Regions from separate parts of the Paenibacillus sp. FSL P2-0173 genome, predicted to be linked through region 1. Evidence: riboswitches for the same ligand, from Rfam matches in the RefSeq annotation. Region 1 holds a riboswitch; each other region holds the start of a gene.
What was found. A riboswitch is a leader RNA that binds a small molecule or an ion and turns the genes downstream of it on or off. The one in region 1 is predicted to bind cyclic di-AMP.
Positions count from the first base shown of each region.

Region 2: linked by a shared signal. The riboswitch ahead of MKX30_RS02020 (3D domain-containing protein) and the one ahead of MKX30_RS26275 (C40 family peptidase) in region 1 are both predicted to bind cyclic di-AMP.
Region 3: linked by a shared signal. The riboswitch ahead of MKX30_RS14800 (hypothetical protein) and the one ahead of MKX30_RS26275 (C40 family peptidase) in region 1 are both predicted to bind cyclic di-AMP.

Region 1 covers NZ_JBBOYK010000008.1:43,673-51,070, reverse strand. Annotated here, with positions in the region: gene motB (flagellar motor protein MotB) at 119-946, opposite strand; gene motA (flagellar motor stator protein MotA) at 939-1,733, opposite strand; gene MKX30_RS26290 (hypothetical protein) at 1,921-2,214, shown strand; gene MKX30_RS26285 (4a-hydroxytetrahydrobiopterin dehydratase) at 2,332-2,631, shown strand; gene MKX30_RS26280 (GNAT family N-acetyltransferase) at 2,710-3,216, opposite strand; gene MKX30_RS26275 (C40 family peptidase) at 3,520-4,020, opposite strand; cyclic di-AMP (ydaO/yuaA leader) riboswitch at 4,026-4,163, opposite strand; gene MKX30_RS26270 (hypothetical protein) at 4,440-5,267, opposite strand; gene MKX30_RS26265 (M1 family metallopeptidase) at 5,279-7,291, opposite strand.
Region 2 covers NZ_JBBOYK010000001.1:498,440-505,837, reverse strand. Annotated here, with positions in the region: gene MKX30_RS02030 (ABC transporter substrate-binding protein/permease) at 1-977, shown strand, start outside; gene MKX30_RS02025 (amino acid ABC transporter ATP-binding protein) at 964-1,686, shown strand; cyclic di-AMP (ydaO/yuaA leader) riboswitch at 1,921-2,089, shown strand; gene MKX30_RS02020 (3D domain-containing protein) at 2,096-2,764, shown strand; gene MKX30_RS02015 (polysaccharide deacetylase family protein) at 2,963-3,769, opposite strand; gene MKX30_RS02010 (NADH:flavin oxidoreductase/NADH oxidase) at 4,075-5,097, shown strand; gene MKX30_RS02005 (PspA/IM30 family protein) at 5,185-5,853, shown strand; gene MKX30_RS02000 (DUF350 domain-containing protein) at 5,985-6,392, shown strand; gene MKX30_RS01995 (DUF4178 domain-containing protein) at 6,417-6,923, shown strand; gene MKX30_RS01990 (DUF4247 domain-containing protein) at 6,937-7,398, shown strand, end outside.
Region 3 covers NZ_JBBOYK010000002.1:970,976-978,373, forward strand. Annotated here, with positions in the region: gene kdpC (potassium-transporting ATPase subunit KdpC) at 1-219, opposite strand, end outside; gene kdpB (potassium-transporting ATPase subunit KdpB) at 239-2,269, opposite strand; gene kdpA (potassium-transporting ATPase subunit KdpA) at 2,307-3,983, opposite strand; gene MKX30_RS27405 (potassium-transporting ATPase subunit F) at 4,135-4,212, opposite strand; gene MKX30_RS14800 (hypothetical protein) at 4,396-4,791, opposite strand; cyclic di-AMP (ydaO/yuaA leader) riboswitch at 4,907-5,079, opposite strand; gene MKX30_RS14805 (glutathione peroxidase) at 5,546-6,031, shown strand; tRNA gene MKX30_RS14810 (tRNA-Leu) at 6,177-6,259, opposite strand; gene MKX30_RS14815 (urease accessory protein UreF) at 6,522-7,259, shown strand.

The DNA.
Region 1 (7,398 bases):
ATAGCCTACAGCGTATGATCCTCTTATCAGATAAGGCCAGAGTACAGGAAGCATAAACAAAGAGGCACCAGCTGCATAAAAATGCGGCGGTGCCTTTGTTCATATAACATATGCATAATCAACCTTCACTCGAGCTTGAGGTAGGACTGATGACTTGTGTCCCGTTCTGATATTTGCGGAGAACAGATATTTCAACACGACGGTTTTTGGAGCGTCCTTGACCATCTTGATTGCTTGCCAATGGACGATACTCGCCATAACCGATGGATACAAACTTGGTTGGATCGAGATCTGGATTGAGCAACAAGATACGCAAGAAATTCAGAGAGCGCTTGGCGCTCAAATCAAAGTTGGACGGGAACTGGCTGTTGGAGATCGGTACATTATCCGTGTGACCCGATACGATAACATCATAGCCAGGGAACTGCTGAAGCATACTAGAAATAGACTTGGCCAGCTTTCTTGCTTCCGGCTTTACTTCGGCCTGCCCGGATGAAAACAAGGCATTATCACTAATGGTGATCATCAGCTGTGATTGGTTCAGCTTGGTATTCAGCAACGGGGTCAGGCCGTTATTTTGAATGTATTGATCCATTTGTTTTTTAAGTTTTTTTAAATCTTCTTCTTCCCGCTGGGCCAACTGTTTTTGCAGTTCAGAGGTAGAAGTAGCCTTCGATTTTAAGGGTTGTGATACTTGTTCTTTATTTTTGCCCATATCCATGGATTGTGACGACGGATTCGCGGCCGAGTGATCCAGCACGCCAGTGCCGCCACTAAAAGCTGCACTCAGGGATTGAGCCATAGTTTCAAATTTTTTGGCGTCGAGCGAGCTCATACCGAATAAGACAATGAAAAGAGCCAACAGAAGGGTCATTAAGTCGGAATATGGCAACAGCCAGCTTTCGTCAGCATGCTCTTCATGCGGTTCATGTCTCTTTTTACTCACTGGAATCGCCATCCTTCTGGGTCAACGTAGCCCGTTCGGTCGGAGTCAGGAAGATCGTCAGTTTCTGACTGATGGCAATCGTCGATATCCCCGATTGAATGGAAAGCAGACCTTCGACCATCATTAATTTAAGCTCCACTTCTTTTTTGGATAACCGTTTGAGCTTGTTGGACATCGGATGCCACAGGACATAACCTGTAAAAATACCGAGCAACGTCGCAATGAAGGCTGCTGCAATGGCATGAGAGAGCTTTTCCATGTCACTAAGGTCGGCCAGAGCGGCGATCAGACCTACAACCGCACCGAGTACCCCGAGCGTTGGAGCGTACATACCAGCTTGAGAGAAGATCAGCGCGCCAGAGCGATGTCGGTCCTCGGTAGCATTGATATCCTCCATCAGAACGTCCCGTACGAATTCCTGATCATTTCCGTCAATAATCATTCGCATGCCGCCACGCATAAAGGGATCGTCGATTTCCTCTACCTTAGATTCCAAGGCGAGCAGACCTTCACGACGGGTAATGGATGCCCACTCGGTAAACGTACCGATGAGCTCTTTGCGGTCTAACAGTTTTTGTTCGGTGAAAATAACCTTGAACAGCTTCGGAATCCGTTTGATTTCTGCCATCGGGAAGGCCATAAATATACTCGCTGCCGTTCCGACGAAAATAATCATGTAAGCAGCGGGATTATTGACCAGATTGACGACCGGAGCGCCTTTTAAGATCATCCCGACGACCAGTGACATAATCCCGAGCACAAGTCCGATAATGGTTGAAATTTGCATGATACACCTCATCCATGAGAATAGATTTTGAATCCTTTCATGCCGCCGGGGTCGTCCTTGCCCCAAGCGCGTCATTACAAGACGGATTATAGTATTTATCGACAAAACTCTCTTTTTTGTTAAGTGCGAATTTCCGGTATAATAAGGTGATTATGTATTGAATGGCGGAACCATTGGAGGAAATGGCATGGGAGTAAAGCATGGGCGTGAGTATGAACAAATTTTGAACGATTTGACAGAGGCTGTGGGACGCATCCCAGACAGCTACGAATTTTTCGAGATGGAAGCAGAAGATTGGGACAGGCTGGACCCGGCGGGACGCCAGGAAGTCAATGAAGCTTTGGCAGAAGACTTATTTTATGCACTGGGTACAGAGCCCATAATCACTGTAGGCAGTGGCGTTGTGATCTATGAGCCGGAGCAGCATCGTATCTATGTACTCATTGGAGACGAGGAGCTGACGTCAGTCCCATTGATTTGAGGTCCGTCTTATGGATTTATCAACGGGGCCGTGGTAATATGTACACCAATATATCGTAGTTTTGGCCGTATTTAAGCGGTCGAAAGGCTTCCGTATAAACGGGGAGGAGTTCGTAACATGCCTTTTACACAAGAAGAGATTGAAGCACATCTGGAGAAACTGGAGGGCTGGGAACTGGAGGAAGGACGTTGGATCGTTCGGAAATATAATTTTTCCAGTTTTATGAAAGGGATTGCATTCGTGGATGAAGTTGCCGCTATATCTGAAGCATTCAATCATCATCCATTTATTACGATTGATTACAAGACCGTGACTCTGCGTTTGACCTCTTGGGACGACGGCGGTATTATGGCCGTGGATATTAAGGAAGCCCAACAATATAATGAAGCTTTTGAAAAAATGCGCAGCAGTCATTGAGCTTGTAATGATCTGTCGTATGATGATAAAAGCGCCTTCGCTATACAACATCGCGGTTGTATGCCGAAGGCGCTTTTATCATAGAACCTGGGTTTGGTGTTCGGGACGATATACCATACAAAAAAACGGTTTTTTGCCATCGGGAGTCTGGCGTTCATAGGTATCTGTAAGCTCAAATCCAGCCGCCTTGTAAGCCCGGATAGCGCGCCCATTCCAAGTGAGTACCTCTAGATCAATTTCATTCTTCGGGTTGCGTCGTTGTGCTTCCTCTGCAATGGCACGGACAAAATCAGCGCCTTTGCCATGTCCGCATCTTTCAGGATGCATTCCAAGACCTAGCCGGGTCACACCGATCATAGGAAAATATTGAGCAAATCCCGTCAGCTTATTCTCTTCATCCAGTACGGCAACATATTGCTCTTGGCGAAGCGTGGGACTTCCAAATTCGACTTCAAGCGCCTTCATTTGTTCCCAGGGGAGCCAACCGTATATATTATAAGGTGGATCATAGCGCCACTCACAGATTGCAGCCGCTTGATGCTCGTCCATCGGTACGATCCGATAGTTGGATATTGAGGCCGGCATGTGTTCCATCCTCCTTTTACAGGTACTTCAATCATTAACAACAGATTGTAGACAAGTTGCAGGGGAATGGCAAGCGTGTTTATTTCATACTCAAGTCGGGTATACATTCAATAAGAAGGATTTACTGCTCATATGCTCCCCCAGCGCTGACGGTAAAACCGACGATGTTCGCTAAAATTGAAACCTTTTGAGGCTTCAGTTCGTCAGTAATGATAATAATTGCTGATGTTGTGGACATAAAAAACCGCAATTCGATTCCGGCCAGAATCAAATTGCGGCTAGGGTTAGCTTGCTGTGCGTTAGTTATTCTACGTTGTCGTCATCAGGAATTTCTGAAGCTACAGAATGGTAAGCGTCTGTGCTCATAATTCTTTTTGCACCGACATAGCGGTTAGCGTAATAATTTTCGTTCAGTGAGCTAACTACTACACCACGTGAAGTCGAGGAGTGGGCAAATTTCCCTTCACCTACGAAGATACCTACATGGGAAATGCCTCTTCCTGTGGTGTTGAAGAACACCAGGTCTCCAGGTCTCATTTCGTCGCGGGATACAGAAGATCCCATTTTGAATTGTGATCCGGATTGATGCGGAAGTTTAATTCCCAGTTTGTTGAATACATACATTGTGAAGCCGGAGCAATCGAATCCCTCGAGTGTAGTGCCTCCGCTTCTGTAGCTCGTTCCTTTGGCATCTTGAATGACCTGGTCCATCTTAGAGTCTGCATATGCACTGCCGCCACCGAATGTAAAAGATGTAAAGGCAATGGCAAGACCCATAGCTGCGATCGTTAGCTTCTTCTTCAAAAAAAATATACCCCTTCCAATGCCTGCGAGGTTAGCTTAAGGATTCGGTAGAAGGTTCCCCTATGACCACTCTGTTGCGAGATCAATTCACCCAAACTGGTTCCCCCGCTTCCTAGGTGCCAGGAATTAGGCTTAACTTAAGATGTGCACCTTGGAGAGCAGTATTCACAATAACGTTATTTTTGAGATAAAGGTTACAATAAAGATTACAAAGTTGTTACTATCAGTTCACTGCGATTATTGTAACAAAGACGGCTGGCTTTGGCAAATGTTTCATTGCAAAAAGTTACAAAAAAAATCTGCTCCTAATGTCCAAGGAACAGATGTTGTTAACAGTATTCAGTTATGTGTCGTTTGCGCGGATATGAATCAAGATTTTTCGACAGACGGAAATGAAGTAAAAAACATAAAGGCAGGGCTTAACTTCTACTGGAGATATCGGTATGCCATAGTCTGTACTGCGAACTGATATGCCACAGCCTGACCAGACTAGTAACAAAATGATACGATTGCTGGAGAATGAGCGCCAGCATACCAGTCCAAATCATCGCCACGGTGCCAAATAGACCGAAGACCAGCAGCACACAAGCACCGAGCAAAAGAGATATACCGACAGCTGGGAGGAGCTGGCGAAAGAAGGCGAGCAGGGACGATAGTATGGCGTGACCACCGACAGTCCCCAGTTGCATATACAGGATGCACTGCCGAATGAACCATCCGTATGCCATCCACCCCATGGCATAGGGCAACAAATGAAGCAGGTAAGAGGGAGATTGAAGTGCTCCTGCTACAATAGGGTAGAGTCTCGGTACTACCCAAAAGGCGGGAAGCAGCAGCAGTCCCAACTCGATGGTGTAATACAACAGCGACGACATGCCATGGCGTTTCATACCCTTGAAAAAGGACAGGCTTTGCGGTTCAGTAGCATCGGTATGCAGGCTTTGATATATTCCGGCTCTAATGAAGGGAGTGATCAGTATGCGTAGTACAGTCGCCCCTAGTAGTATCCACAAATAAACATGTACTTCCCGGCTGTCCATCAGAGCAATCTGGCTCTCCATCCAAAACAAGGTCTGTCCCAGCTCGTTTTGACCCTGATCAGGATAACGGAGCAGTAGCGGGATAACGGCAGACTGCACCAGCCGATAGAGAAACACCCCCCACAGTAGTCGATACAGAAATAAAATGATAACGATATAGAATCGTATGCGCACCAGCGCCCAGCCCTCTTTTATAACAGTCCGCATCTATAGACACCTCACCATGACAGACTTCCAAGCAGTGTTTCTAACAGCTTGGTTACACTTACATTCCAACGGGTTTGTTGCTTTTCGTCCAATTCGGCTTTTAGGCTATTGTTAATGTGCTTGTTCTCCAGTGCAATGGTATATAGAGGATCAAGGGTTACATAGGAAACGGGAGAAGTACTTTTGATCCGAAAAGTTGTGCTTTTGCCCGCGCCGTCCCAAGCCTTGAATATCGTGGTACCATCCTTGAAGGTAAATTGGACAGGGATCTTGGGATAATCCGCCCCTTTTTTGCTGACCGTCACGACTGCTTCATATCCATTCTCCAGCTTGTGGTTCGTGATATGATCCACCGAAAAGTCCGCCATCTGGCCGTCATATACATACTGTTCAAAATAGTGGCTCCATGAGCGTCCGGTGGCTCTCTCCACGATACGTTGAAAATCCTGGGAGGATGGATGCTTGAATCGGTACGTCTGGACGTAGGTCCGCATAATCCGATCCATTTTTTTCATACCCACCTGACGTTCAATGCCCCGTAGTACCAGCTTGCCTCGAGAGTAGGCGTTTTGCGCGTACTCAGCAGCCGAGCCGTACTTCCATGACTCGCGGTTTAGCGGCTGTGGGGAGGCTATCTGTCCCGATTGTAATGGCAAGTTGGGGGTAAGCCCATATTCTTGCTCCATAAGCCGCTCCTCTGCATAGGAGGTGAAGCCTTCATCCAGCCACGGCTCCTCAAATTCGTTATTGGCTACCATTCCGTAGAAATATTGATGTCCAATCTCATGAACTAATGTTCGTTCCAGACTATAGCCAGGATTTAGATTACCCGCAGCAGCGGCTGTGATGAGTGTCGGATACTCCATACCGCCGGCTCCATTGCCTGATTTGGGTGGAACCACGATGGATAGGGTGGAATATGGATAAGGCCCGTACCATTTGCTGTAGTACGAAAGAGCGGCCTTCGCTGCGCTCATATAGCGCCCTTTGAGCTCCTTGTGCGACGGGTCAAGGTAGAGCTTGATTTTGACACCAGGGACTTCAGCAGAAGAAAAGGGTTCTTCTACGGTTACAAAGTTGGGTGAAGCGGACCAGGCAAAATCGTGTACATCATCGGCATAAAATTGATATATTTTTTGGCCGTTCTGTCGGACGGCACCACGGGTGGGAAATCCGGTCGCTGCTACGATATGAGTTTCAGGCACCCGAATCCGTACGCTGTAAATTCCAAAATCGGCATAAAACTCGGAGTTACCATGATACTGGTGGAGGTTCCAGCCCTCCTCGGCGCGTCCACGTTGTCCTGCAGTCTCGTAGACGCTGAGCTTCGGGAACCACTGTCCTGCCATTACAAAATCATCTGTCGCACCCATACGAGCGAAGATGGCGGGCAGTTTTACCTCAAACTTCATATATAATGTGATTTCTTCGCCACCTCGTACCGGCTTGGGTAGACGCACCTTCATGAGCGAACGGTCGCCTGCGTTACCGTCATCTGGCTGCACATATTGGATGCGGTGCATGAGAGATAAACCGTCTTCTGTTTTTAGTTCAGTCAGCGTCATGGAGCCAAAGCCGTCTTTGGGCATGGTGTCTCCGCGCAGCTTTCCACCGGATTCCTTCATAAAGGTGGTTTCCATGGAAGAGAAGGCATTCGGGTATAGATGAAGATACAGATCATTCACGGTTTTCTTGCCCGGATGCCTCCAGGTCAGTGTCTCAGTGCCTCGCAAAACCTGTCCTTTTTCCAGAGACACATCAATGTGGTACTCTACCACCCGTTTGCTGAGGATTTCTGTAGCGGGCTGTGGAGGGTTCTTGGGCAGGTCAGGCAGGATGTTTGCCCCTAGAGGCTTGCCCATATTTGGGGCAAGCGCAGACTCAGACAGGGAGCCGTATAGTGGTTGGCCTATGGACTGCGGGTCTGATTGCGATTGGGGCTGCCAGGCAAACCATAACGTCCCTGCGAGGAGACCGAGGGCTAGTGTAGACAATAAAACGATTTTAGTGCGTGCTGGGGTCATACAATGGATACCTCCCGTTGACAAGCATCTACAGCATGTATATGTTTGCTTTCAGGAGATTATTAGTTAAAATATTTATAGTGTAGAATGAGTGTGAAGACGGAAAA
Region 2 (7,398 bases), on a different contig from region 1:
AAAAAGTGCCCAATGCCTCTGTAACTTCACTGGATAAAATATCTGACCTGGTACTCCAGCTGCGGACCCAGCGTGTGAACGCTGTCGTGATCGAAGATACGGTTGCTAAAGGATACACGTTAGACGGTACCGTAACCCTTGCCAAGGCTGTGCCTGAGGATGCGGGAGCAGAAACAGCTGTAGGTATCCGTAAAGGGAATGCAGAATTGCTTGCTTCTGTAAATAAAACGTTGGCTCGCCTGAAAGCAGACGGGTCGATTGAGAAGTTTTCCACGGAAGCGAGTGCACTTTCTGCTGATCGTCAGGTTTCTTCTAATAACATTGTAGATATTTTTTGGAAATACCGCAGTTTATACGCTACGGGTATCGGCTACACCTTGTTGCTGTCTGCGCTCGGAGTACTGTTCGGATTCATCATTGGTCTGATCATATCCTTGCTACGTATGAGTGGAGTACGCATCATTGAGTGGTTAGGTACCACTTATGTAGAGATACTGCGTGGCACACCTATGCTGGTGCAACTCATGATTATTCACTACGGGGTTGCTTTGACGCTTGGTGTCAATTTTACTCCACTCCAGTCTGGTATAATCACATTGTCTCTGAATAGCTCGGCATATCTGGCTGAAATTTTCCGTGCAGGTATCCAGGCAGTAGACCGTGGACAGATGGAGGCTGCCCGTTCATTGGGTATGGGACGAGGCAAAGCTATGCGTCATGTCATTTTGCCGCAAGCATTTAAATCTATTTTGCCTGCTATCGGTAATGAGTTTATTACGATCATTAAAGAATCATCCATTATTTCGACCATTGGGATGGTGGATATTATGTATCAGGCCCAGGTCATTAAGAACATTACCTACGAAGGATTAAGTCCGTTCGTAATCGCAGCCGCTATTTATTTTGTAATGACATTCAGCTTGTCTAAGCTGCTGGGTTTATGGGAAAGGAAGTTGAGAGCCAGTGATCACCGTTAAACAACTGCGTAAATCGTTCGGCAAGAATGAGATTTTAAAAGGCATTGATATAGATATCGCCAAAGGTGAAGTCGTCGTCATCATCGGTCCCAGCGGTTCGGGGAAGAGTACGTTTTTACGTTGCATGAATCTGCTAGAACAGCCTACGGACGGGGAGATTTTGTTTGAGGGCGAGCCGATTACAGCTCGTGGTCATAATATTAATGTAACCCGGGAGAAGATGGGGATGGTGTTCCAGCATTTTAATCTGTTCCCGCATAAAACAGTGTTGCAGAACCTGACGCTTGCACCAACGCAGGTTAGAAGACAGTCAGGGAAGGAAGCGGAAAAAATTGCGCTAGAACTCCTGCGTACCGTAGGGCTTGAGGATAAGAAGAATACCTATCCGAACCAGCTATCCGGTGGTCAGAAGCAACGTATTGCGATTGCGCGTGCTTTGGCCATGCAGCCGCACGTAATGCTGTTCGATGAGCCGACTTCTGCATTGGACCCTGAAATGGTTGGAGAGGTTCTGGATGTAATGAAGAAGCTCGCCGAAGGCGGCATGACCATGGTAATCGTGACGCATGAAATGGGCTTTGCCCGCGAGGTAGGCGATCGAATCATCTTTATGGATAACGGTCAAATTGTGGAACAAGGTACACCAGAGCAGGTATTTGGTACTCCAAGCCATGATCGCACCCGTGATTTTCTTGCCAAAGTATTGTAAGAAAGTGCTGATATGAGCTATAAAAAAGCCCTCCGTTTGACGGAGGGCTTTTTCTTTTTTTGTCACCATTTCACCATATTTTCGTAACAAATATCGATTTCTTGGTGACAAAATTGTAACGATTATAGTATGATGTTCAAGGTTCCCAACATTTTCATGCGGATAAGGTTACAAAATTGTGATATTATGCAGTAAGCCAAAACTTACCGGGACAGCATGCGGTTATGACAAACGCTGAATGCTGGGCCCAAACTATGGGAAGTGCGGGGGACGTAACAACGGCAGTCTTTCCGAAACGTCATAAGACGATATGGAATATGCCTAGGGGTGAATTGCACAAGCATAGGGCTTCTCCTGAGTCCGAATCCGACAGCTAACTTCGCAGGCATAACAGAGGAGGTACATATCTTTGAAACATCTAAAACATATTGGAAAAACCATGAAATTTGCGGTGCTTGCCGCAGCCATTGCAGGGCTGGCACAGACAGCTGGAGTAGCGGATGCTGCTTCGCTTCATACTGCCAAAGATGGCGATACCTTCTTTTTGCTTGCTCAACGTTATGGAGTATCAGTGGACGAGCTGACGAAGGCGAACCCAAACATTGCCTCTAACAATATATATGCAGGTCTGCAAATTAAGGTACCTGGTGAAAAAAGTGTGAATGCAGCTTCGGATTCGAAGCCGCAGCTTCTTACGGAGAAAGCACCAGCGAATGAGGGGCCAACGATTGAAGCGTGGGGCAAAACATTTAACTATAGCAAAATAGTTGACGTTAAGGCTACTGCGTATTCTGCCGCAGCCGATGAGAATGGTAAATGGGGAGCAGTGGACTACTACGGCAATCCGCTTAAACTAGGTACAATTGCGGTAGACCCGAACGTCATTCCGATGGGCACGAAAGTGCTGGTTACAGGCTATTCCCACCCAGGTTTGCCGGATCATTCTTTTGTAGCTGTCGCTCGCGATCAGGGCAGCGCCATTACAGGAAAACGGATTGATATCTTTATTCCTGGCAACAAATCATTTGTGAACGACTTTGGATTTCAAAATGTGAAGCTGTACGTTATTGATAAATAGCATTATACGTATATATGGTTTAATTAAACATAATATATATTATGTAAACTTAATGCCTGTATCCTACCGCATATAACTAGGTCAGACTCTTATCAGGTCCTATCCATAAAAAAGGCTGTCTTGACGAGCAGAAAACTTCTGCTGGTAAGACAGCCTTTTTACGTTGCTTTAGCTTGTAGCTCAATCATAAACATATGGTTATTTCTGTTCCGATGTGTGGAGTAGCCGGGGGACTGTGACAAATTTGTAGCCCTTAGCTTTTAGAGAGTGAATTAGACCCGGCAGAGCTTGAACAGTGCCTTGCAAGTTGGAACTTTGACCTCCACCTGCGTGCATTAAAATAATAGAGCCAGGCCCAGTAGCTGGGATCACATTGCGCTGAATTTGTGTTTTACTTAGTCCCTTCCAGTCGAGAGAGTCTACATTCCAATTGACAATCATGTAGCCATGACGACGTGCCCACTGGATTTGAGGCTCCGTGATTTCACCGTAGGGTGGACGAATCAACTTGGGGCGAAAACCTGCGCTGGCTTGTAAAATACGTTCTGTTTTTGTAATCTGGTTGCGAAAGCGTTCTGGTGTGGCCTTCCTAAAATCCGGATGAGTATAGGAATGGTTTCCTATAGCATGGCCTTCACGGATAATACGGCGTATGATCCCAGGATGCTTTTCCGCACGGTGACCGACGATGAAAAATGTAGCTTTGATGCCGTTGGCGTGTAATACGTCCAAAACCTGCGGCGTATACCTAGAATCGGGCACATCATCAAAGGTTAGGGCAATTTGGCGGGTGTGTGGGCCGCACATTTTAAAAATGTCCGCATGTTTTTTTCGCAGCATTGCTAATGTAGGAGTTGCTCGATCTGTGCTCTGTTGTACAGAAGAAGCAACAGCTGCTTCCTTGGGATGGGGCGTTCCGATGTTGGGAGGCGCATCCGCGTGAACGGGTAAACTTGAAAATGCTAGTAACAGTGCCAAGCCTGGCAACACTCCCCTGTACGGCATATGTATCCCCCCTTTCCGTGCAGTGATACCTAGTGGTGCTCTCGACTATTATGTACCTGTCCTATTAAAAATATGCTGGTTACCAAGTTCGGCTCATAAACGACTGGAAAGAAGTCCACGATGAAACGATTATCAATGAAGATGATGGAGCTAAACGTACATATTCTCTTAAACATGACCGAAAACAGGAGCATTTTCGCAAGTTTTAGCCTTACAACGAATTCGGTATACCGTGACAGCTGGTGTATAATGGGGATGCAATTCATAATTATACAGACATGGAATTGAAGGAAGGATGGATAAAAGTGACCGACTTGTTTACTCCTTATCAATTAAAGGGGCTTTCTTTAAAAAATCGGATTGTCATGCCCCCGATGTGCCAATACAGCGTGGAGGCCAAGGACGGAAATCCAACGGATTGGCATCATGTCCATTATGTGAGCCGGGCAGTAGGAGGCACTGGACTTATTATTGTGGAAATGACAGCGGTCCATCCAGATGGACGTATTACAGATCGTGATTTGGGTATTTGGAGTGACGAACATATTCCTGCATATCGTAAGATTGTAGAGGAAGTTCACAAGTATGGTGCCAAAATTGGCATTCAACTAGGCCACGCTGGACGCAAGGCTGAAGATGCTGAGCAACCTGTGGGTCCTTCCTCGATTCCTTTTAGCGAACGCTTTAAAGAGCCGCACGCCTTAAAGACAGCTGAAGTCAGGGAACTGGTTCAGGCATACAAAGAAGGCGCGCGCCGCGCGGTGGAAGCAGGTTTTGACACGGTCGAGATACATGGCGCTCACGGCTATCTGATCCATCAATTTCATTCGCCTTTAACAAATGCCAGAGAAGATGAATATGGGCAGGATTTGTCACTGTTCGGTGTTGAGGTCATACATGCTGTTAAAGAGGTTCTTCCTGCTGATATGCCTGTGCTTATGCGGATTTCTGCCAAAGAATACGTCGAGGATGGATATAATGTGGAATACATAACAGACGTAGGGGAACGATATCGTGATGCGGGTGTGGACATTTTCCATATCTCTTCTGGTGGTGAGGGTCCGATTGGTTCTGGCGGAGGCCCGTCTGCGCGTGCCGGCTATCAGGTGGATTTGGCTCATACCATCCGTGAAAAGCTGAATGTACCTGTCATTGCGGTTGGCTTACTGGATGATTATGAGGACGCCCGCCGGGTAGTTCAGCAGAAAGAAGCTGATCTGGTAGCAATAGGCCGTGCCATGCTGCGTGATCCCTATTGGGCGCTGCATGCATCGCGGGAGCTAAAAGTACAGGCCGATATCCCAGAGCCTTACTTGCGCGGCTTTTAGATATTTTTGAAACCCTCTTTGCAAAGCTTGCGTAAACATGTGTACAGAGCTTAAAATTTAAGCATTCAACTCTAGGAGGAACTTCACATGTCTATTTTCAAACGATTAAGAGATCTTACGATGTCCAACATTAATGCCATTATCGACAAGGCAGAAGATCCAATTAAAATGACGGATCAATACATTCGTGATATGCAAGAGGACCTGGAAGATGCAGAGAAAGCGGTAGCCGCTCAAATTGCTATTGAAAAGAGATTCAAACAGCAATACGAAGAACAGGCTGCTTTGGTAAAAAAACGCGAAGAACAGGCACATACCGCTGCAAAAGCACAAAATGTAGATCTGGCTCGTCGCGCGCTGGAAGAAAAGAAATCTGCTGAACAAAAAATGAATGAGTTCAAAGCTGGTTACGAACAGAACAAAGCTGCAGCCGATAACCTGCGTGGCAAGCTGGATGAAATGCGCAGACAGCTGACAGAAATGAAAAACAAGCGCGAGACACTGGTTGCCCGTTATAATGCAGCTAAAGCGCAAACTGAAATTAACAAAGCTATGAACGGTTTTAGCTCTGATACGGCAACTGCCGGATTGAAGCGTATGGAAGAAAAAATGCTGCAAGCAGAAGCACGTGCCGAAGCGAGCAACGAAATGTCTTCTAAGGAAAAATCGTTGGATGAGGAGTTCAAGGAGCTGGATAAGAAAAGCGCCGTGGACGATGAGCTTGCCGCTTTGTTGAAGCAATACGAAAATAAATAAGAACATTTTAGCAGTGCCGCCAAGGGTGATTGCTCAGGAAGCGAAGGAGAAACGTTTTCTCCTTCGCTTTTCCCTGCCTGGAGGCGTAAAACATTATATGAAGGTCAAGAAGATGTGGAGGATGGTATGAAATGCATTTTTTAGAAACGATGAAAGCAATGCTTGTATGGACTGGTGCGGGGGCAATTTTGATCTTCGCATTAATGTATGTCGACTCTTTATTTACGAAGTATAAGGATTTTGCCGAAGTGAAGGCTGGAAATATGGCCGTAACGGTACGAATGATTATGAAGTTAGTTGCACAAGGCTATATCTTGTCAGGCTCTATCGCTACAGCTAATAATTTGCTCGAAGCGCTTGTGTATTCTGTGATTGCCTTTGTCATCCTGCTTGTTTTGGAAGTTATTGTACGTCTGCTGTTGCGGTACTGGGCTCAGTTTGATCTGGATAAAGGGACACAGGAAGGTAAAATTGGTTTCGGTCTGTTTTCAGGAGCGCTGCATCTGGTTGGCGCCTTGATCATTACAGCATGCTTCTAGGCTAAGAAAGGCAGGAATATAACCATGGGTGTGTGGAAACGAATTTCAAATCTATTTGCTAAGCCGGAGCCGCCGAAAGCAGAGAAAAGCATGCTTCACTTAAATCCAGGTGATATCTGTGAAGTGTCGCTTGTCACCTATGAAGTGGTAGGTCGTGTACATAATCGTGCCCGGAATGCCGTTGTTTTGACGCTTCAGGATGGTAATCAAGTCAGTTATCTTCATATTGAGGAACGGGAAACACTGCAATTTGGACTATATCAGGCCATCGACGGCAGACTTGACAACCCTGAGGAAGTGCCGACCATTTTAGAGTTGGATGATACAACGTATCATTTGGAGGAGCAGTATTCTGGGCATGTTACCGTCATGGGCCGTGCTCCTTTCCGACAGGGTGGAGAGCAGCATGTGTGGCAGTACCAGTCTGATGATTACCATCTGTTGCGAGTAGAGTGGCAGGACGGTCGCTTTATGCTTTATGAAGGAGAAGAAGTGATTACCGGAGACGTCAAGGTTATTCGGGCAAGCTAGGAGAGGGTTACACATGAGCAAACGCACCTGGCAGTATGCATTAAAGGTCATTGTGGCGCTGAGCTTGTTCGTATCCGTGTTAAGCGGCTGCGGCGCGCCAAGTGTAAAAGATACGTATCCGCTGGAATCGGTTAGTGGCAGCGGAAACTCGACCTCGTATGTATACCGGGCAGCTGGCAAGACAGTCCCGGAAGTAGCGGAGGAATTGAAAGAACAGCGTACACCGGAACAAATGTCACCGCAGAGCAATGAGCGGATGTTTCTGGTATATAGCGATGAGTGGTACCATTTGCAGCAAGATCCAGCTAAGAAGGAAGATACACTCATTGAAATTGACAGTAAAAAGTATGTCGAACAAAATTACAGTTCAAGCTTTCTAAAAGGATACTTAACCGCAACTGTACTGGATGCTCTGTTTGATTCATTGCGTGGTTCAGGCTCCTATCGAGGCTACTCCAGCAGAGATGTATACCGA
Region 3 (7,398 bases), on a different contig from region 1:
ACTGACTAGCGGATATGCCAAACCGCACAAGAGAATCATCAGCACTGAAGTTCGCAAAGCCACTCCAATAACTGCACTTCCTCGCATCTCTTGTCTCTCCGGTTGTCCTTCCGACACTGTCCCGGTCCCTGTACGTTTGTTATGACCTTGCCCGCCAGATTCGGCTTTTTCGTGCGCAGCAAATCTGCGTCCAGACATCATCCGATAAAAACCACTCATGTCGCTCACCCTTTCTGCGCTAAATCCACAAATGCACCAACAAATCAATGGCCTTAATGCCAACAAACGGTACGACCATACCGCCCAGACCGTAAATCAGCAAATTCCGTCCCAGCAGGCGATCCGAGCTCATCGGCTTATACTTCACGCCCTTCATGGCCAGCGGAATCAGAAGCGGAATAATAACCGCGTTAAAGATCAGCGCCGACAAAATAGCGGACAGCGGGGAGCCAAGCCCCATGACGTTCAAAGCGCCCATTTGTGGAATGGCCAGCATGAACATCGCCGGGATGATGGCAAAATATTTGGCAACATCGTTTGCAATGCTGAACGTTGTCAATGCTCCGCGCGTCATAAGCAGCTGCTTGCCGATCGCGACCACCTCAATAATTTTGGACGGATCGGAATCTAAGTCCACCATATTAGCCGCTTCTTTGGCCGCGACTGTGCCGCTATTCATGGCAAGACCGACATCCGCTTGCGCCAGCGCAGGTGCATCATTGGTGCCGTCTCCGGTCATAGCAACCAGCTTACCCTGTTCCTGCTCACGTCGGATAACCGCTATTTTGTCCTCCGGCTTGCTCTCAGCTACAAAGTCGTCCACACCCGCTTCTCGTGCAATTGTAGCTGCTGTCAGTGGATTATCTCCGGTACACATGATCGTACGGATACCCATTTCCCGGAGCTGATCAAACCGTTCCTTCATGCCTGGCTTCACTGTATCCTTCAGATAAATAATGCCGTATATCTGATCATCCAGCGCGACTGCCAGCGGTGTACCTCCTTCAGAGGCTACCTGATTCGCTATTTCCTCCAGATCAGCTGGAACACTGCCGTTTTGCGAGACGATCCATTGCCGAACAGAATCCACCGCGCCTTTGCGTACCTTTCGTCCATCGGCCAGATCCAGACCACTCATCCGGGTCTCCGCCTTGAATTCGATAAAGGTTCCACCTGCTGCCAAGGATGCATCCAGCGTATGCTCCTGTTTGCGCATCAACTCGAGAACCGAGCGACCCTCTGGCGTCTCATCCTTCATAGAGCTAATCGCTGCCCACTTCACTAACTTTGCCTTCTCCACGCCCTCTACAGGCACGAATTCACTCGCCATTCGGTTCCCGAAGGTGATTGTACCTGTTTTATCCAAAATCATCGTGTTGATATCCCCAGAAGCTTCTACCGCCTTGCCTGACATGGCCAGCACGTTAAACTGGGTGACCCGGTCCATACCGGCAATCCCGATGGCTGACAGCAGTCCTCCAATCGTGGTTGGAATCAGACAGACTAGCAACGAAATCAGCACAGGAACAGGCAAATCAATGTTAAAATGACGGGCAATCGGCGCTAGCGTAACCACTACAATTAGAAAAATAATCGTTAAGCTAATCAGCAAAGTGTTCAGTGCAATCTCATTCGGCGTTTTTTGCCGCTGTGCGCCTTCCACGAGCGAAATCATTTTATCAATAAATGTCTCGCCCGGCTCTGTCGTAATCCGCACCTTAATCCGGTCACTGACCACTCGCGTCCCGCCGGTTACCGAGCAAAAATCACCACCCGATTCCTTGATGACCGGAGCCGATTCGCCCGTAATTGCAGATTCATCCACCGAAGCCAGACCTTCAATGACCTCACCATCGCTTGGGATCATTTCGCCCTGGGAGACAATAACCACGTCCCCCTTACGCAATTCGGTTGAGCTAACCACCTGAATGTCATTTCCGATGAGCTTGTTAGCTTGCGTATCCTGCTTGGATTTTTTTAAAGAGGCAGCTTGTGCCTTACCCCGCCCCTCCGCGAGCGCTTCGGCAAAATTAGCAAAAAGCAACGTAAACAACAGAATAACAAACACGGCCAGGTTAAAGCCCATTTCCTTGCCAGTTCCAAAATAACCGGGAAGCAGTAACATTAGCAGCACGACCAATGTACCGATCTCCACGACGAACATGACAGGATTCTTCATCATAATCATCGGATTTAATTTTATAAAGCTATCCTTGATCGCATGCTTCAAGATGCTTCTGTCCAGCATGTGTTTGCGTTGTTCCTTCATGATCAAACACCCCGTTCATCCATTCTCATTTTCTTCTTCACATGGTCAAAAATTCAGCAACAGGTCCCAATACGATAACGGGTAAAAAGGTCAACGCACCAATCAGCAGCACGACCCCGATCAGAATGGCTCCAAATAACTTGTTGTCCGTACGCAGTGTCCCCGTCGTCACCGGAGTCGGTGCTTTGGCATTCAATGAAGCCGCCACAGCCAACAATGCAATCATAGATACATATCGTCCGAAGAACATAACCAGCCCCGTTGTCATGTTCCAGAATACGTTGTTATCCGAAAGACCTTCAAATCCCGAACCGTTATTTGCAGCAGATGACGCATATTCATAGAGCACCTGAGTCAACCCGTGATAGCCAGGGTTAGTGACCGCGTCGTATCCCCAATGACTCATAAACGCAAGCGCAGTTGGGGCGAGAATGAGGAACGGATGTACCAAAATGGCAATCGCGATCAGCTTCATTTCCTTGCCTTCAATTTTCCTTCCCATAAATTCCGGAGTTCTCCCGACCATCAGTCCGCATATAAACACACCCAGAATCGCATACATCAGCATATTCATCAGCCCGACACCCTTGCCGCCAAAAATGACGTTTAGCATCATTTCTCCCAAAGCAGCCATGCCACCCAGTGGGGTTAGTGTATCATGCATATTATTGACCGAACCTGTCGTTGCCGCTGTTGTGACCGCAGTGAATAAAGCCGATTGTCCAATGCCGAAACGAACCTCTTTCCCTTCCATGCTTCCTTGAGAAGCATCCACACCCAGTGTCTGGATTAACGGGTTACCTGTCTTTTCAGACACGTACGTAATAGATAGAAAAATAAGAAACAATACCATCATGGAGCTAAAAATAATCCAGCCCTGCTTACGATTACGGGCAAACAATCCAAAGGTATACGGCAACGAAGCCGGCATTATCCACATTGCCAAAATTTCCAGCACGTTCGTCCAAGGACTTGGATTTTCAAAAGGATGCGCAGAGTTAGCTCCCGCATAACCGCCTCCATTCGTCCCCAAATGCTTGATGGACTCCAGAGAAGCAATGGGCCCCATAGAAATCTGCTGCTGTGTTCCGCTCAGCGTCGTAAGATCCGCCGTAGGCTGTAGCGTCTGTGGTACCTTCAATCCAACCAGCACCAGCGTAAGCACAAAGGCCAGCGGCAGGAAAATCCTTATAATGGCTTTAATAAAATCTTGAAAGAAATTGCCCATCCCTTCACCGCGCCGCGTCAATCCTCTCATAAAAGCCGCAGCAACCGCAAAACCGGAAGCAGCCGAAGTGAACATCATCATCGTGACGAACGCCATCTGTGTCAGATACGTAAGCCCGCTTTCTCCGCTATAATGTTGGAGATTCGTATTCGTCATAAAGCTGATTACCGTATTAAAAGCTAGTGATGCTTCCATATTACTGTTTCCAGCCGGATTACCGGGAAGCATTCCCTGTAAACGCAACAGCAAGTAGCTGATCGCCACAAGCACGACATTCGTTGCAATGAAACTCATAACATACGTAGTCCAACGCATGCTCTCCAGCTTCTTCAATCCTACTATCTTATAAATCAGCTTTTCTGTTCCGCCAAAAATCCGATCCGTCCGATTGGGTTCATTCGAGAATACATGATACATATAGGTGCCCACTGGCTTTACCAAGAGCAGCAATATGACGATCACAATTCCAATTTGAAGCAGCTCCATCCTTTATTCCTCCTTCAAAATGCTCCTGCGTTTGGAACAACAGACCTGCTTCCAGAGCACCAAACGTGTGCACACGTTTGCGAAAACCTGCTACCTATGATGCTTAATATTCAGATCTGTTGTTCCCGCCCGCTCTATCCCCTATAGCTGATTAGAACTTTTCAGGGTTCAGGAGTGCGTAGATTAAATACATAAACACAATAGCCGTAAGTCCAAGTATAACGATCATCCTCTTCGTCCTCCTTTAGAGGTCTGCGCATCACACCAGCGTACAAACAGCAGTATCACTCCATAACTCACAGCCATGACGAGCAGCATGTATATATCCATCATGTTTATACCCTCCGTATCGGTCCTCAGATCGCCATTCTTATTTGATCATAAAATCATAAAACAACTATGTTATAAGTGCTTATCCGTTCAGCAGAAAACCCACCTCTCCGTTCAATGTGTAGATCACATGATCCGCTCCCAATCCCCGATAAATTCCTTGTGGATTACAGCCGTGCGTAATAACATAGATCGATTCCGATGTTAGCGGCCGACATATTTGCAGGAAACGGCACGTCAGATTCAAGCTGTTCTCGAACAAATACACACTACCAATTTCTTTTTTTGGAAAATTCCATTTTCCTGCTTGCATGGTATTGATGCGGACAATGTGCTCCACACCCATTTTTTTGAGCTGTCGTTCCTCCTGGGCGCTATTCGTGAGAACTGCAAACGCCAATTTTTTGAAAATAAGCAATTTCACAAAACTTCTGCCCGCTTCATTCGGTGCAGTGACAATAATTAACCGACCTTCCATCAGTAGCTCCTCTCCCGGTATAAAAAGACAACAAAAAGAAGCCGAAGGAAAAAGGCTTTCCTCCGGCTTCTTACATATCCATGATAAAATAAACCATGGCTGCACACGGCGGTTTGTTGCCTCTCCCTGTACGCTTACGAGGTTAGCTGTCGGATTCGGACGTGAGAGTCGCCCTATTTCTGGCACTTGACCTGAAAATTCACCCCATGAGACACACGGCTTCCGAAGCCGTACAATCTCGATTGGTTCCCCCGCTTTTGCAACTGCAAAATTCAGCGCTATAGACATTTCGTTGTTGCTTCATTCAAGTTAATTTGAAATTACGTCTTGAATCATACACCCGCGCATGGAAGACTGTAAAGCTCAACTGCGGGGTTATAAATCGGCCTTTAGAGCCTAGGATATTAATAATAGCGCTTACAATGCAACTATGCTTCTCACAGCTCCTTCAATCTCTGTTTTTCATCCCTTTTCGAAAATGACAAGCATGTCAATATTGGCGTAGGGTAGGGCGTTTTTGGCCTTTTTTTGTAAAAAGAGAAGAAAATACGCTATATGTACCAGCTAAACACCGATTGAACCCGCTTTTATAAGAAGAAACACCTTAATTCGCTCCATTTGCGGTGCGATTTACTGTTTTGAACAAAATACGATTTTACAGCGGCTAAAGGCTTGATACAGCTTTTCAAAACTTGCAACCTCGATTTTAATTGCTTACAATTTAATTGCTGAATATTGAATAAGGAGAGATACTATGACCGTTTATGAATATGATGCGCACACCCTGCAAGGGAAACAAATTCCGTTATCCACATATGAAGGGAACGTTCTGCTTATCGTGAACACTGCCAGCAAATGTGGGTTAACCCCCCAATACAAAGCGCTACAAGAGCTATATGACCAGTACCATGAACAGGGGCTCGAAATTTTGGGATTTCCCAGCAACCAATTTGCCAAACAAGAGCCAGGTTCCAGCGAGGAGATTTCCGAGTTTTGCCAGATCAATTATGGTGTTACCTTTCCGATGTTCGCCAAGACAGATGTCAATGGCGATCAAGCGCACCCCTTATTTCGTTACCTGACCCAAACTGCTCCGGGGGTATTAGGGTCCAAAGCGATCAAATGGAATTTTACTAAATTCTTAATTACACGAGAAGGTAACGTATTTAAGCGCTATGCACCGCAAACCACTCCAGATAAGCTGGCGGGAGATATAGAGAAGCTTTTGCAGCAAAACTGACATCCTTCTTTATCACAGTTAATAAACGACCGGTTGTCTACCGTTGTTCTGTGGCAAAAGGATATAACGAAAAATGCTTAACAAAAAAAGCATCCCTTCACGTAAACCGTGTCAGGATGCTTTTTTAACTGAGTCTTGCATATAATGCGGTCGAGAGGACTCGAACCTCCACGGGCGTACGCCCACTACCCCCTCAAGATAGCGTGTCTGCCATTCCACCACGACCGCAAATCATAATGTAATGAGGCAACAGATTTATTATACTCTCTCATCAACTATTTGTAAACAAAAATATAATAATTATTTTATATGTTATTTTAACTAACATATATGAGCGATAAGAATATTTAATTTGACACAAAAGCTACTTAAATGTAAATATATATTACATATATTTCGAATATCTTTCGTCCCCCCAAGTAAAGAGTGAAATAACGTAACATAAGGATTCACTTCGAGGAGGCGAACCACCCTGCATAAAGGCAACCGCTTGCTGAACTATGCATTATTGTTGGACCCTTCCCTACCTGTTGGTGGCTTCACCCGTTTCAACGGACTGGAGAAACTATCCCGTAACGGACATTTGAACAGTCTACAAGACCTGGAACATTACATGCTGGATGATTTGTATCCTCAATTTACAACCGTTGACGGCATGGCTATCAAAAGTCTGTATGTCGCCATCCAGCAGAATGACAGTTGGCGGATCGCCCTCATTGATAAGATGCTGCATACCCAACGTCCCTCCTGGCAGCATGTGAAGGAGTTTCGTCTATCCGGTCAGCGTCTGCTCAAGCTCGCTAAGGCTCTTTATCCTTGGCTTGAATTTGACCAGTTGGAATCCATACTCATTCAATACAATGCGATTGGCACACTCGCTACCGTTCACACCTGGATTAACTTCCTCCTCGGAAACGATGTAGAACAGACCGTTCACGGCTATCTTAGCGCAGCGGTGTCCTTCTGTGTGGAAGATGCCTTCAAACTACTCAATCCTCCTTATGAGGAAAAGAACCCTCTTATGGAGCGTATGACAAGCGAGCTCCTCTCTGCCTGGAAGAAGCTTAACCAACCTGAGCCAACTGCATCTCAGCGTCGCTTTCTTCACAGACATTGGTCCAGCTCCTACATCACTCTACCTCTTTATATGAGCCATAATAACCAATTGGATGAACCTAGACTGTTTTCCTCCTCAGGTCTATTCAAACGCCTTCCAGCATCCCCCTGATGCGTCGTTTCGCCAATGTGGTCACAACACCAAAAACACTCTGTCCCTTTCCTCAGGTGGCAGAGTGTTTTTTATCCACATATAATCGCAATTCACAGCATTAGCAGACTCTAGACGGATTATCAGAACCACCTAGCAC